3 regions of the Methylobacterium sp. SD274 genome follow, and region 2 is predicted to be linked to each of the others. Evidence: riboswitches for the same ligand, from Rfam matches in the RefSeq annotation. Region 2 holds a riboswitch; each other region holds the start of a gene.
The links. Region 2 has a riboswitch for cobalamin ahead of IPV08_RS22395 (TonB-dependent siderophore receptor). Riboswitches for the same ligand answer to the same signal wherever they lie in the genome.

Region 1: linked by a shared signal. The riboswitch ahead of IPV08_RS01015 (CbtB-domain containing protein) and the one ahead of IPV08_RS22395 (TonB-dependent siderophore receptor) in region 2 are both predicted to bind cobalamin.
Region 3: linked by a shared signal. The riboswitch ahead of IPV08_RS22895 (TonB-dependent siderophore receptor) and the one ahead of IPV08_RS22395 (TonB-dependent siderophore receptor) in region 2 are both predicted to bind cobalamin.

The regions. Positions count from the first base shown of each region.
Region 1 is NZ_JADIJP010000001.1:214,075-218,348, reverse strand. Features, by position in the region: gene IPV08_RS01030 (hypothetical protein) at 1-427, opposite strand, end outside; gene cobO (cob(I)yrinic acid a,c-diamide adenosyltransferase) at 427-1,047, opposite strand; gene cobU (bifunctional adenosylcobinamide kinase/adenosylcobinamide-phosphate guanylyltransferase) at 1,044-1,556, opposite strand; cobalamin riboswitch at 1,663-1,857, shown strand; gene IPV08_RS01015 (CbtB-domain containing protein) at 1,914-2,090, shown strand; gene IPV08_RS01010 (CbtA family protein) at 2,121-2,900, shown strand; gene IPV08_RS01005 (DUF1636 domain-containing protein) at 2,893-3,315, shown strand; gene cobW (cobalamin biosynthesis protein CobW) at 3,312-4,274, shown strand, end outside.
Region 2 is NZ_JADIJP010000040.1:10,101-14,374, forward strand. Features, by position in the region: gene IPV08_RS22395 (TonB-dependent siderophore receptor) at 1-1,998, opposite strand, end outside; cobalamin riboswitch at 2,181-2,391, opposite strand; gene IPV08_RS22400 (MucR family transcriptional regulator) at 2,977-3,510, shown strand.
Region 3 is NZ_JADIJP010000044.1:12,871-17,144, reverse strand. Features, by position in the region: gene IPV08_RS22910 (ABC transporter ATP-binding protein) at 1-705, shown strand, start outside; gene IPV08_RS22905 (hypothetical protein) at 680-1,642, shown strand; gene IPV08_RS22900 (AAA family ATPase) at 1,693-2,187, shown strand; cobalamin riboswitch at 2,284-2,483, shown strand; gene IPV08_RS22895 (TonB-dependent siderophore receptor) at 2,593-4,274, shown strand, end outside.

The DNA of each region.
Region 1 (4,274 bases), on a different contig from region 2:
TGCCAAAGGGCGTGTCGGTCGTCTCCAGCAGGCGGTTCATCTCCGGGTTCAGCCGCTCCGGCACATACCAATTGTCCGCTTCCGACAGGACGTGATCGCCGCAGGCGAGCCGGACACGGCGATACTTCAAAGGTGTATCCGGCACGGCCTGGAGCCGTCGGCGCGTCTCTTCCGAGGCGGGCTTGTCCACATCGCGCAGGAGGGTCGCCGTGAGCCGCGGGTCCGTCGCCATGCCGTGCTCGGAGCACCAGCCTTCGAGGGTCGCGGTGGCGCTGCGGCTCGCCAGGAGCCGCGCGTTCAGCCCCTCCATCACCGCCAGCGCCTCGACGCGGGCGAGATAGGTGTCCGGCCAGGATGTGATGGACTCCGCGGAGGCCGCCGCCGACATGGTGGCGAGAAGACCGAGCGAGAGGAAGGCCGTCCGCATCAGAATTCGATCCCCTCCTGCGCCTTCACGCCGGCCGAGAAATGGTGCTTCACGCTGCCCATCTCGGTGACGAGGTCGGCGGCCTGGATGAGGGCCGGCTTGGCGTTGCGGCCGGTGACGATGACGTGGAGGTCGGGCCGGCGCGCCCGGAAAGCCGCCACCACGGCGTCGATGGTCAGGTAATCGTAGCGCAGGGCGATGTTGAGTTCGTCGAGGAGGACGAGACGGATGGTCGGGTCGGCCATCAGTTCCTCGGCTTTGGCCCAGGCATGCTCGGCGGCGGCGATGTCGCGGGCCTTGTCTTGCGTCTCCCAGGTGAAGCCCTCGCCGAGCGTATGCCATTCGATCCGGTCGCCGAAGGCCTTCAGCGCGTGCTTCTCGCCCGTATCCCAGGCTCCCTTGATGAACTGGACCACGCCGACCCGCCAGCCATGGCCGAGCGCCCGCAGGACGAGGCCGAGCCCGGCCGTGGTCTTGCCCTTGCCGGGACCGGTATTGACGATGAGCAGGCCCTTCTCGATCGTCTTGCCCGCGACTTCGGCGTCCTGGACGGCCTTGCGCTTCTCCATCTTCTCGCGGTGACGGTCGGCCTCCGCGTCATTTATCTCCAGATCGTTCATGCGCTCGCTCCGGGTTGGGGTTTCACGATCATCGGCAGTCCCGCCACCATGAACACCACATGGTCGGCCCGCGCGGCGAGGCGCTGGTGCAGTCGCCCGGCCGCGTCGCGGAAGCGGCGGGCGAGCGCGTTGTCCGGCACGATGCCGAGACCGACCTCGTTGCCGACGAGCACCACCGGCCCCGGCGCGCGGCCGCAGGCCTCGATCAGGGCAGCGCTCGCCGCCTCGATATCGGCCTCGGACAGGATCAGGTTGGTCAGCCACAGGGTCAGGCAATCGACGAGCACCGGCCCTGTCGCCGCAGCGACGGCCTCGGCCAGGTCGATCGGCACGTCCCGGGTGATCCAATCCGCCGAGCGGCGCGACCGGTGAAGGGCGACGCGCTCCCGCATCTCGTCGTCCCAGGCCTGCGCGGTGGCGAGGTAGAGCCAAGGCGCCGGGTGGGCTTCGACGAGGCGTTCCCCATGCAGGCTCTTGCCCGAGCGCGCGCCGCCGAGAACCAGTGTCATTCTTGGAGAAGGCTGCCGCATGGCTCCCTTTAGCGCGAAACCGCCCTGCCCCGTCAAAGCCGGTAAAACGCTTTGGCGGCGCGTTGTCAGCGGTCGCGCGAGCGCGTAGAAGCGAAGTTCGGACGGTGCCCCGGCGACGGGGTGAAAAGGGAATGCGGTGAGGGCTCGCGCCTGAAACCGCAGCTGCCCCCGCAACTGTGAGCGGAGACGGGCCTGCCATCGGCCACCGGAGCGATCCGGGAAGGCGGCAGGACCGGATGACCCGCGAGCCAGGAGACCTGCCTTCCGAAGGGGACCAAATCGTCCTCCCGCTCTATCCTCGAACGCCGCCGGCGGGGCGGCCGGAGACCTGACACGATGACCACGAACACCCTCGCCCTCACCGGCACCCGCAGCAACGAGCGTCTCGGCGCAGTGCTCATGGCCGCTTTCCTCGGCCTCGGGCTCGTCTTCATGGCCGGCTTCGCCCCGGCGATGGCGCTGCACAACGCGGCCCACGATTTCCGGCACGCCCAGAATTTCCCCTGCCACTGACCGCCTCGCGCTCAGCCAGGACCTGATTTCATGATGATCCGACTCGTGTCGGCGGCCCTGGTCGCCGGCTTCCTGGCGGCTGTCGTCGCCACGGGCTTGCAGCTCGCCCTCACCTCGCCGCTGATCATCGCGGCCGAGCGTTACGAGAGCGGCGAAGCCACGGCGCCAGCCGCGCTATGGATGCCGCGCGGCGCCTCCCCGGCCTCCCTCCTCGTGCCCGTCCATTCGGGCCACGACCATGGTGGCAAGACGGACGGTGTCGAAGGCGGCGAGGTCGCTCCGGCCTGGCAGCCCGGCCCCGGCCTGCCCCGGATGGTCTTCACCGCCCTCGCGACCCTGGTCGGCGGCGTCGGCTACGCCCTGTTACTGGGCGCGGCTCTCATTGCCTGTGGGCGCGAGCCGAGCCCGGAAACCGGCCTGCGATTCGCGATCGCGGGGTTCCTCGCCGTGGCCCTCGCCCCTTCCCTCGGCCTCCCGCCGGAACTACCCGGCATGGAGGCGGCTCCGCTCGCCGAACGCCAGTTCTGGTGGATCATGACCGCGGCCGCCACCGCCATGGGGCTCTACCTCATCGCGATCCGCCGCTCCTCCATCGCCATCGCTGGAGGGATCGTGCTCCTCGTCGCGCCGCATCTGGCCGGAGCGCCGGAGACGAGCCACACCGCCTCCGCCCTGCCCCCGGGCTACGCGGCCCAATTCGCCGCTCGGTCGCTCGGCATCGCCTTCGTGTTCTGGGCGGTGATCGGCCTCGCCTTCGGCTGGGCCTGGAACAGCGTCGGGCGCAAGAGCCCGGCGACGTCACATGCCTGACGAGGACATCCAGGCCGGCAGCCCGGTCGTACTCTATGTCTGCGCCACCTGCCGCACGGCCGGCGACACATCCGAGCCCCGCGCCGGGGCCCGCCTCGTCTCGGCGCTGCGCGATGCGGTGAAGGAAGCCGCCATCGAGGGCATCGCGGTCGAGAGCGTCGAGTGCCTGTCGGTCTGCAAGCGCCCCTGCACGGTCGCCGTGGCTTCCGAAGGCCGCTGGACCTACGTTTACGGCGATCTCGACCCGGTCGAATCCGCCAGAACCATCCTCGCGGGCATCGGCCTGTACGCGGAGACGCCCGACGGCATCGTGCCCTGGAAGGCGCGGCCGGAGGCGTTCCGCAAAGGCGTCGTCGCCCGCATTCCCCCGTTTCCTCCGCCCCGCGCGGACAGAATTCCGGACGCCGCCGAATGAGCATCGTCGAGAAGATCCCCTGCACCATCGTCACCGGCTTCCTCGGAGCCGGGAAGACGACCCTCGTCCGTCACCTCGTGGAGAATGCCGGCGGTCGTCGGCTCGCCATCATCGTCAACGAGTTCGGCGATATCGGCTTCGACGGATCGTTCCTGGCCGCCTGCGGCATCGAGGGTTGCCAGGATGAGGACATCGTGGAACTCGCCAATGGCTGCATCTGCTGCACCGTGGCGGACGATTTCGTGCCGGCCCTGAACAAGCTCCTCGACCGCGCTGACCCGCCGGAGCACATCCTCATCGAGACGTCCGGCCTCGCTCTGCCGAAGCCCCTGGTCCAGGCTTTCCACTGGCCGGCCATCCGCTCGCGGGTGACCGTGGACGGGGTGATCGCGGTCATCGACGGCCCCGCCGTCGCTGCCGGCTTCTTCGCCGACGATCCGGCGGCCCTCGCCGCCCAGCGCGCCGACGATGCCAGCGTCGATCACGACAACCCGCTGGAAGAGGTGTTCGAGGACCAGCTCCTCTGCGCCGACCTCGTGGTGATGAACAAGGCCGACCTCCTCGACGAAGCCGGCAAGGCCAAGGTCCGCGCCGAGGTGGAGCGCCAGCTGCCGCGCGCGGTGAAGATGGTCGAGGCCGAGCATGGCCGCCTCGATCCGCGCGTGATCCTCGGTCTCGGCGCCGCCGCCGAGGACGATCTCGACGCCCGCCCCTCCCATCACGGCGAGGGCGAGGACCACGATCACGACGATTTCGACTCCGTGGCCATTGCGGTGCCTGCCACGGCGAGCGCCGAGGATCTGGCCTCCCGCGTCGCCCGCGCCGCCGAGACCAGCGGCGTCCTGCGGATCAAGGGCTTCGCCGAGGTCACCGGCAAGCCGATGCGCCTCGTGGTCCAGGGCGTCGGTGCCCGTATCGCCCATCATTACGACCGCCCCTGGCGGGCGAGCGAGAACCGC
Region 2 (4,274 bases):
GTAGGCCGGCAGAGAGAAGCCCGAGCCCGATGCGTCCCCGGCGCGTTCGCCAACCCCGCGCACGCCGCCGCCCAGGCCGAGGCCCTTCCAGGGGCCGGCCTGGACCTCGTGCACAGCGAGCAGGCTGCCCGAGTGGCGCGGGATGTTGATCAGCGGTGCGCCCACCGGCAGCACGTTATCCTTGGTCACCACTGCGTCGGCGTAGACGTAGCCCGCCAGGATCTTGATCTCGGGGGTGATCTGGCCTGCGGCCGTGAGTTCGAAGCCCTGGCTGCGCACGCCGCCCGCCGCCAGCGAGAAGCCGCTGTTGTTGGGGTCGGCCGTCAGCACGTTCTGCCGCTCGATGCGGAAGGCCGCCGCCGTCAGGCCGAGGGCGCCTCCGAACAGATCGAGCTTGGCACCCACCTCGTAGCCGATGCCAGTCTCGGGCTCGAACGGCTCCGCGCGGGCCACCGCGAAGGCGTCGGGGCCGATATTGGGCCGGAAGCTGGTGCCGACATTGGTGTAGAGCGAAAGCTCAGGCAGGGGCTGGTAGACGAGCCCGGCACGCGGCGTGGCCGCCACCCGCGATTGCTCTGACTGGGTCGAGTTCGTTCGCTCGCGAAAAGATTGCTCGAAGAAATCGAACCGGGCCCCGAGGAGCGCCTTCCACTCGGGGCTGAGCGCGATCTGGTCCTGGACATAGAGGGCGGTGTTGGTGACTCGTTCCAAGTTGTTGCGCCGGATCGTGAGCGGCGGCAGGGCCTGGCCGTAGCGGGGATCGTAAATGTCGAGGCTGTAGGGGCTCTGGCGGAAGTTCGAGCGATCATAGACCACGCGGCTATCCGTGCTCTCCCGCTCGAAGCCGAGAAGCAGGGTATGACCGAGATCACCGGTGGCGAAGCGCCCCACCACCTCGGCCTGACCGATGGCGGTATCCCAGCGGTAATCGCGGAAGTTCCGGTCGCGCAGGACGGTGCGATTGTCCGCGGCGAGGCCACGGACCTCCGCCGATTCCCCGACCAGCGAGCCGGTGTTGAAGTGGGTGGCGAGGCGCATCTGCCAATCGGCGTTGAAGCGATGCTCGACCCGCACCTGCATCGTGTCCGAGCTCTGATACGTGCTCTGCCCCGGCTCGCCGAGGAAGCGGGAAATCGGCAGGAAGCCGAGTTGGCGGTTGATCGCAATCACACCCCGGTCGACCACGACGCGATTGCGCAGGAACTCGGTCTCGACGGTGATTTTCGTGTCCGGCGTGACCTGCCAGCTCACGACGGGAGCGACGAGGAGCCGGTCGCTGTCGACAAAATCGCGAAAGCTGTTCTGGCGTCCGCCCGCAAAGTTAAATCGGTAGAGCAGCGTGCCGTCCTCGTTGAGCGCGCCACCGGCATCGACCGTGTCGCGGAACTGCTCGAAAGAACCCCAGAGACCGCCCATCTCGACGAAGCGCTCAGCGGTCGGCTGTTTGGTGACGAAGTTGACGAGGCCACCTGGGTCACTGCGCCCAAACAGGCCGCCACCGGGGCCCTTGAGCACCTCGATGCGCTCGACGTTCTGGGTGTCGGGCGGCGGCGGCGAGCCTCGGTTGATCGGGAAGCCGTTACGGTAGAGTTCCGAGGTAGTCGTGCCACGGATGGCGTAGCTGAACACCGTCAGGCCGCCAAAATTGTTCTGCTGGGCGACGCCGGGCGTATAGTTGAAGACCCGGTCGACGCGGGTGGCGGCGAGATCTGTGATGACCTCGCGCGGCGCAACGGTGACGATCTGGGGCACGTCGCGCTGGGGCGTGTCGGTCTTCGTGCTGCTCACCGCCCGGTCGGCCCGGTAGCCCGGGGTCGGACCGATCAGGCCTATCCCCGGGGAGGGGCCAGCACCAGCGACCACTGGAGCGCTCCCGCCAGTAGCCTCCACGGAGAGTTCCTCCAGCGTGACGGCCTCCTGCGCCCGGGCCTCCAGTGCAGGCGCGCCCGCCGAAAGGATTGCGGCAAGCGCGTAGTGCGATCCTCGACGCCTCGACATCCGACGACGCTTGGCCGGAACGGGCAGGGTCAGGATCGCAACCTTCGAGGTCGCCAGGTTGGGACGAAGGGGCACCGGTGCGCTCAAGGTTGTCGAGCGACGGCCGAGCGGGTGCCCTCGCGGGACCGGCTGCGTCAGTAGCCAAGCCCGCTCATGCGCTCCGCCGGGACACCCCGCCCGAGAGACGTATCGTTGTGCAAGGCAGGTCTCCTGGCTCGCGGGTCGTCGCCCTCGCCTCGGCCTTCCCAGTACGTCGCACCAGTGACCATGGACGGTGAGGGCTCACCGCTAACAGTTGCGGGGGCAGCTTCGGAAGCGCTCCTGCGAGCACCCCGAATTCCCTCTTAGCCCGCGAGCCGACGACCCGCAGGAACCTTGACGGTCAGACATTCGCCGGGCGCCGCCGCATAGTCAATCGAGGGGGCGTCATTTTCTCGCAACATTGTAACATTGCATCAGTCTGGTCCCGGACCGTTGTCCGTCGCCAGATGGATTGGGACAGTCCGCTCTTTTCAGGTGCGGAGGCTCTGATCCATCGGGGGTGAAAGGTTATGCAGCCTGCGCCTAGTGGCGCAATCGGCCGATGCTCGATGGCCTCCACGATAAGCGCTTATGGACGTCTTCTGGTCGAAAGCAGTCGGACCGCATTCCACCCGATCTAGTCGTAGGTCTTTGTCTGCGAGGTCGCCTGGAAGCGGACCTTCCCGGGGTCTGCAACGGGTTGAAAGCGGAAGCTCTACCACGCTCATCATCAGGGGCGGCGCGAGGTCGGTCGTGATGATGCCGGCCTTACTGAAGCGCCAGGGGCGGTCCCCTTGGCGCCCCGTGCTCTGCAATCCAATCCGGCAACACTGAGCGGAGTTAATCGCTTCAGGGTGACGCCATCCAACAAGCTACGTGAGTTTTGCTTGGTGAAAGCGTTGTGTTTCGTACCAAACTTACTCTATGGGGCGTCCACGGATCCTCAGAGAAAATGCTATGGCCGACAGCACCCAAAATTCTCAGCCAGACTACATCAAACTCGCAGCGGACATCGTCGCCGCCTACGTCTCCAATAACTCTTTGCCAACAAGCGCCTTGGGCGAGTTGCTGAGCAACGTGCATGCTGCCGTCAGCAGTCTTGCGATTGGTGGAACCGGTACGGTGGCCGAGGACAAGATCGAGAAGGCGACGCCGGCTCAGATCAAGAAGTCCATAACGCCCGACCATCTCATCAGCTTCGAGGATGGCAAGCCCTACAGAACGATGAAGCGGCATCTGACGCTCCGTGGACTGAGCCCCGAGACCTACCGCGCGAAGCATGGCCTACCTGCCGACTACCCCATGGTCGCCGCAAGCTACTCGGCTGCAAGGTCCGCCCTGGCCAAGCAACTCGGTCTCGGGCAGCAGCGGAATGGTGCGGCCAAGGCGAAGGCTGTCGTGCCGGAAAACGCCGTCGTTGAAGAGACCGCTCCGGCTCCGGAGAAACCCAAGAAGGCGGGTCGGCCTCGGAAGGCTGCCGCAGCAGCTTGACGAACATAACGGCAGCATCTCAGGTGCCGTTTCCGCTTGGGTCTCAGAAAATCTCGGCACCCCCAACTCAGGTGAGTGCGACCGCGCAAAAGCGGTTGCACAAGGATGGGCCTGTAAGATTGCACCCCGCAATCTAGCGAGTGCCGTGCCGCCCCCTCGCTGCTCCTCCGCCATGGTGACCCTTTGTCGAACACCGTCAGCCCCATAGGGAGCAACGCTATCCCATTAGTGCGGGAGCAAGTTGGGCAGGCGATCAAGTTAGCTCATGAGATGCGGGCAGAGGTAAAGCGCAGCCGTGCTTTGATGAAAGAAGCGAAGGAAACCCTCCGTAAAATCAAGCCCTATCGCACGAACTTCGACTGAGGTTCGGCGGTCGCACCTTGGTGCATTTGCTCCATAAGGCCGGCTTTTTGGGCATGGTCTCTGCGGAAGCCATGGGGGGCGACGGGAAGCCCTGCGAACGCCGCTCTCAGCAAGGCCCAAGGCGAGAAGCAGCCCCGCCGGCCCCGTGATCAGATCGGGGCGGCGATCTGATCACGGGACCGGCGGGGCGGGCCGTCCATCTCACAGTGAGCCGATACGCAACTTGGCTCGATGGGAGGATGCACCGGGTCGGTTAGCGGAAGGACAAGGCGCTGGAACCGACACGGCCCGGATCGGGAATGGCAGATGAGGCACAGGTGCCTAGTGCCTGTGCTGAACGTCTGAGAAGGGTGGAGGCTGTGTGAGAACGCATTTGCGGCCTGGAAAGATCTGACAGCGCA
Region 3 (4,274 bases), on a different contig from region 2:
GCCGGCAAGACCACCCTGCTGCGCGCCCTCGCGGGCTTGGTCACCTCGACGAAGGGCCATGTGGCCCTCGACGGAATGCCGCTTGACGGCATCACCCGCGGCGCACGCGCCAAGCGCATCGCCGTCCTGTTCCAGGGTGGGAATGCCAATTGGCCGATGCAGGTACGGGACCTCGTCGCCCTCGGTCGCCTGCCGCATCGACGCGCGTTCGGCGGGCTCGACGCATCCGACCACGCCGCCATTGCGCGGGCCATGGCCCGGACCGACATGACGCGGTTCGCCGAGCGGACTGAGCCAACCCTATCCTCGGGCGAGCGGATGCGGGTGCTGCTCGCCCGTGCGCTCGCCGTCGAGGCCGAGTGGCTTCTCGCCGACGAGCCCATCACCGCCCTCGACCCGGCCCACCAACTCGACGCCATGATGCTGCTGCGGAGTGTGGCGTCGGCCGGGACCGGCGTCGTCGCCGTCCTGCACGACCTATCGTTGGCCGCACGGTTCTGCGACCGGATCGTGGTCCTGGATGCTGGACGTGTCGTTGTCGACGGGTGCCCCGACGTCGCGTTGACCGACCGGCTGCTTGCAAGCGTATTCGGCGTCGCGGTCCTGCGTGGGGTCGCGCCGGATGGAAGCCCCTACATCCTGCCCTGGAACCGTTCGGGGCCCAAACCGGAGGACATTGATGCAGCCTTCCCCAAACGGTCCTGATGCCACCGTCGCCCTCCTGCGCGAGGCGCTTGCCAATCCGACCACGGCTTGGAGCCTTGGCAGCTTCGGCGCCATCGCCGAGTTTATGCGCGATCCAAACGAACCCATCCTGACGCTGCCGGATGAGCGCCTTGGAATGGCGACCACACGCGGGGCCATCGCCCTAACCCCGAGCTCCGACCTGCGGCCCGTCGCCTACGAGACCGCCGTCTCGTCCGGCTGGAACCACACGCTTGCCCTCTGCCTACCGGAGGCGACCTGCGCGATGAACCGCCGGACCGTTGTGACGGAGCTCGGGCCCGACCGGAACGCTGCCCGGGTCGAGGATCGCGACGGCATCCTGTTCGACCTCGGCCTCGGCCTTCTCGCCGTCGACGCCTGCGTGCGGGCAAGCGATCCGGAGGCCGTCGCGCAGCTTCGGGCCGGCGTCGGCATGCCGCTGTTCGACCACGCCAACCCCATCGGGCCGCGTCTCGTCGCCATGAGCCCGCACCGGGTTTTCCTGGCGCGGATCGGACGCGTCGAGGTCTACGCCCCGATCCCCGGACCCGGAGGGACCAGTCCGGAGGGCCCGCATACGCATGTGCTGCCCAAGCTCCTGCGCAGCGGCCGCACCCATGCGGCCACAACCCCGATCCCCGCGGGCTGGGTTCCCTGTGCCGGCCTTCACCCGGCCCATCCCTATAAGGACATGTTGGGAGGGCGCATCGCCTTCGATGTGGGCCGCTACGAAGCGTTTCAGACGCTGCTCTACCGGTGGGGGGACCCGGAATTAGTGGCGATCAAGCGTGGGGAAGCCGAGACGCCCGGCGGTACCGTATCCAGTCGCCACGCCCAGAGCGCACGCCGCGTCGCCGATGCCCAGGCGCGTTACCTGCGGGGCGAGATCATTGAGAGCTTGGCCAGCGACGACGAAGACGCGGAGGCGACGGCCTGACCGTGCGGTCGTCGGTGTCCGGCGGGAATCGTCCGGGGGCCCCCCAGAGGGTGATCGGCCTGATCGGCTGCCCGGGCGCGGGGAAGACGACCTACGCCCGTCGCTTCAACCCTCTCGACGGCTGGGTCCACCTCACCCTCGACGACTTCCGGCAGACACTCTGGCCGCCGCACCGGCAGGTCTACTGGGAACTCAGGCAGGGCTCACATGACGATGCGGCTCGGGAAGTCCTGCACCAGGTCAAGGAAGCAGCCCTGGATGCCGCCCTGACGAAAGGCTTCAGCGTGGTGATGGCGGACACCCATCTCACCAGACCCGTGTTCGAGCGCGAGCTCGGGATCGTCGCCCGACACGGGCTCACCGTGGAGTGGAAAGTGTTCGACGTGCCGTGGGAGGTCCTGAAAGCCCGCAACGCTGAGCGCGGTCGCGTGGACCCGTCGCATCGCCAGCCCGATGAGGTCCTCCGGTTCACCTACGAGGTTTTCCAATCCCCGGACGCTTGGTGGCGTAGCTTGCCGCCGCAGCAGGTCGAGGTCCTGACCTGACGGACGCAGCGTGCGATCCGTGTTCCCAAGTGTTGCCGGCAGGGCATAACCCCTCGTGCATTGCACTTGGTCCGTTGACGGGCATGGGCGTCGGCATGTTAGCTCGGCCGTGACGGTTCCTCCCCGGAGGATCAAAAGGGAACGCGGTGCGGGGGTAGCCCCAACGCCGCGGCTGCCCCCGCAACTGTAAGCGGCGAGCCCTTCGCCACCGACGTCACTGAGCGGCCTCGCTCGGGAAGACGGTGAAGGGCGATGACCCGCGAGCCAGGAGACCTGCCGTCAGTCGTGGTCACACGCGAGACACGCTGGGCGGGGTGCCCCGGCGGGTGCGGAAGCATGCGCGTTGCGCGTGGTTCGGCCTCGTTCGCGGTGACGTGCCACTGCCGTCGCCCGAGGCCCATCAACGTGTACCGTTCACCGTCCATCCCGCTGATGTCCGTGCTGGCCCTGTCCTGCGCGATCCCCACCGCCGTCGCCGCCCAGGGGGCGCCCTCGGGCGAGACCGCCGTGGTGCTCGACGCGCTGTCGGTCGAGGGTACCCTTTCCGCCATGCCGACCTACCGGGTGCCCGAGCTCTACAGCGGCACCAAGACGGTGACGCCGCGCCGCGACCTGCCGCAGCAGGTCGACGTGGTGCCCCGGGAGGTCCTGGTCGACACCGCCGCGACCCGGGTCGAGCGCGCCCTCGACTACGTGCCCGGGGTCGGCAAGCAGAACGACTTCGGCGCCCAGAACCTCGCCCTGTACTCGGTGCGAGGCTTCGCAACCCAGGATATCTTCCAGAATGGGTTCAACATCGCCCGCGGCTACAACGGCGCCCCCGACACCCAGAACGTCCAGTCCATCGAGATCCTGAAGGGCCCGGCCGGCGCCCTCTATGGCCGCAGCGATCCGGGCGGGACCGTGAATATCCTCACCAAGCAGCCCGTAGCGCGACCCTTCGTCGAGATGGGCACTCTGTTCGGCAGCTTCGGCACCGCCCGCACCACGGTCGATGCCGGCGGTGCGTTGAGCGAGGACGGCAGCGTGCTCTACCGCTTCAACGGCGCGCTCGCCCGCCAGGACAGCTTTCGCGATTACGTCGACGGCGACCGGGTGCTCTTGGCGCCGGTGGTGAGCTGGCAGGTCACGCCCGATACCAAGATCACCTTCGAGGCGCAGTACCTGCGCAACCGCCAGACCTTCGACCGCGGCACCGTCGCGGTGAACAACCGCCTCGGCCTCGTCCCGCGCTCGCGCTTCTTCGGCGAGCCGGGCGACGATTCCGTGTCTGAGAGCGCGCTGCTGCAGGTGCGGTTGGAGCACGCCTTCAACACCGACTGGCATTTGCGGGTCGCCACGCACCTCAACACCGGTAGCCTCACCGGCCTGCAGACCGGCGCGACCGGGATCCTCGACGACGGGCGCACGCTGCTGCGCGAGTTCCGCCGGCACGACTTCACCTGGGGCGTTGCCATCGGCCAGGCCGAACTCGTCGGGCGCTTCGAGACCGGGCCCATCGCCCACACCTTGCTGCTCGGCCTGGAGTACGAGCTCTACAACAGCACCGAGAACCTCCTGCGCTCGACCCCGCGCCTCGACCCCTTCGCCATCGACCTGTTCAACCCCGTCTACGGGCAGGCCAAGCCTCCGTTCACGCGCCGCTACAGCGCCAGCGAGAACGTCGGCAACACAGCGGTCTACCTGCAGGACCAGATCGCCCTCAGCCCGGAATGGAAGCTGCTGCTGGGCAACCGCACCGACTTCTACAACCAGACCTTCCGCGACAAGGTCGCGAACGAGCGGACCGAGCAGGACCGCACCGGGTTCTCGCCGCGTGCCGGGCTCGTCTACCAGCCGCTGTCGTTCCTGGCGCTCTACGGCAACGTCGCCGCCTCGTTCCGCCCCAACACCGGCTTCGACAGCGCCTCCCGGCCCTTCGCTCCGGAGACGGGCTTCGCCTACGAGGTTGGGGCCAAGCTCGACCTGTTCGACGGCCTCAGCGTGACGGCCGCCGCCTTCCACATCGAGAAGGAGAACGTGCTCACCACCGATCCGGCGGACTTCTTCTTCCAGATCGCCGCGGGGGCCGTGCGAAGCCAAGGCTT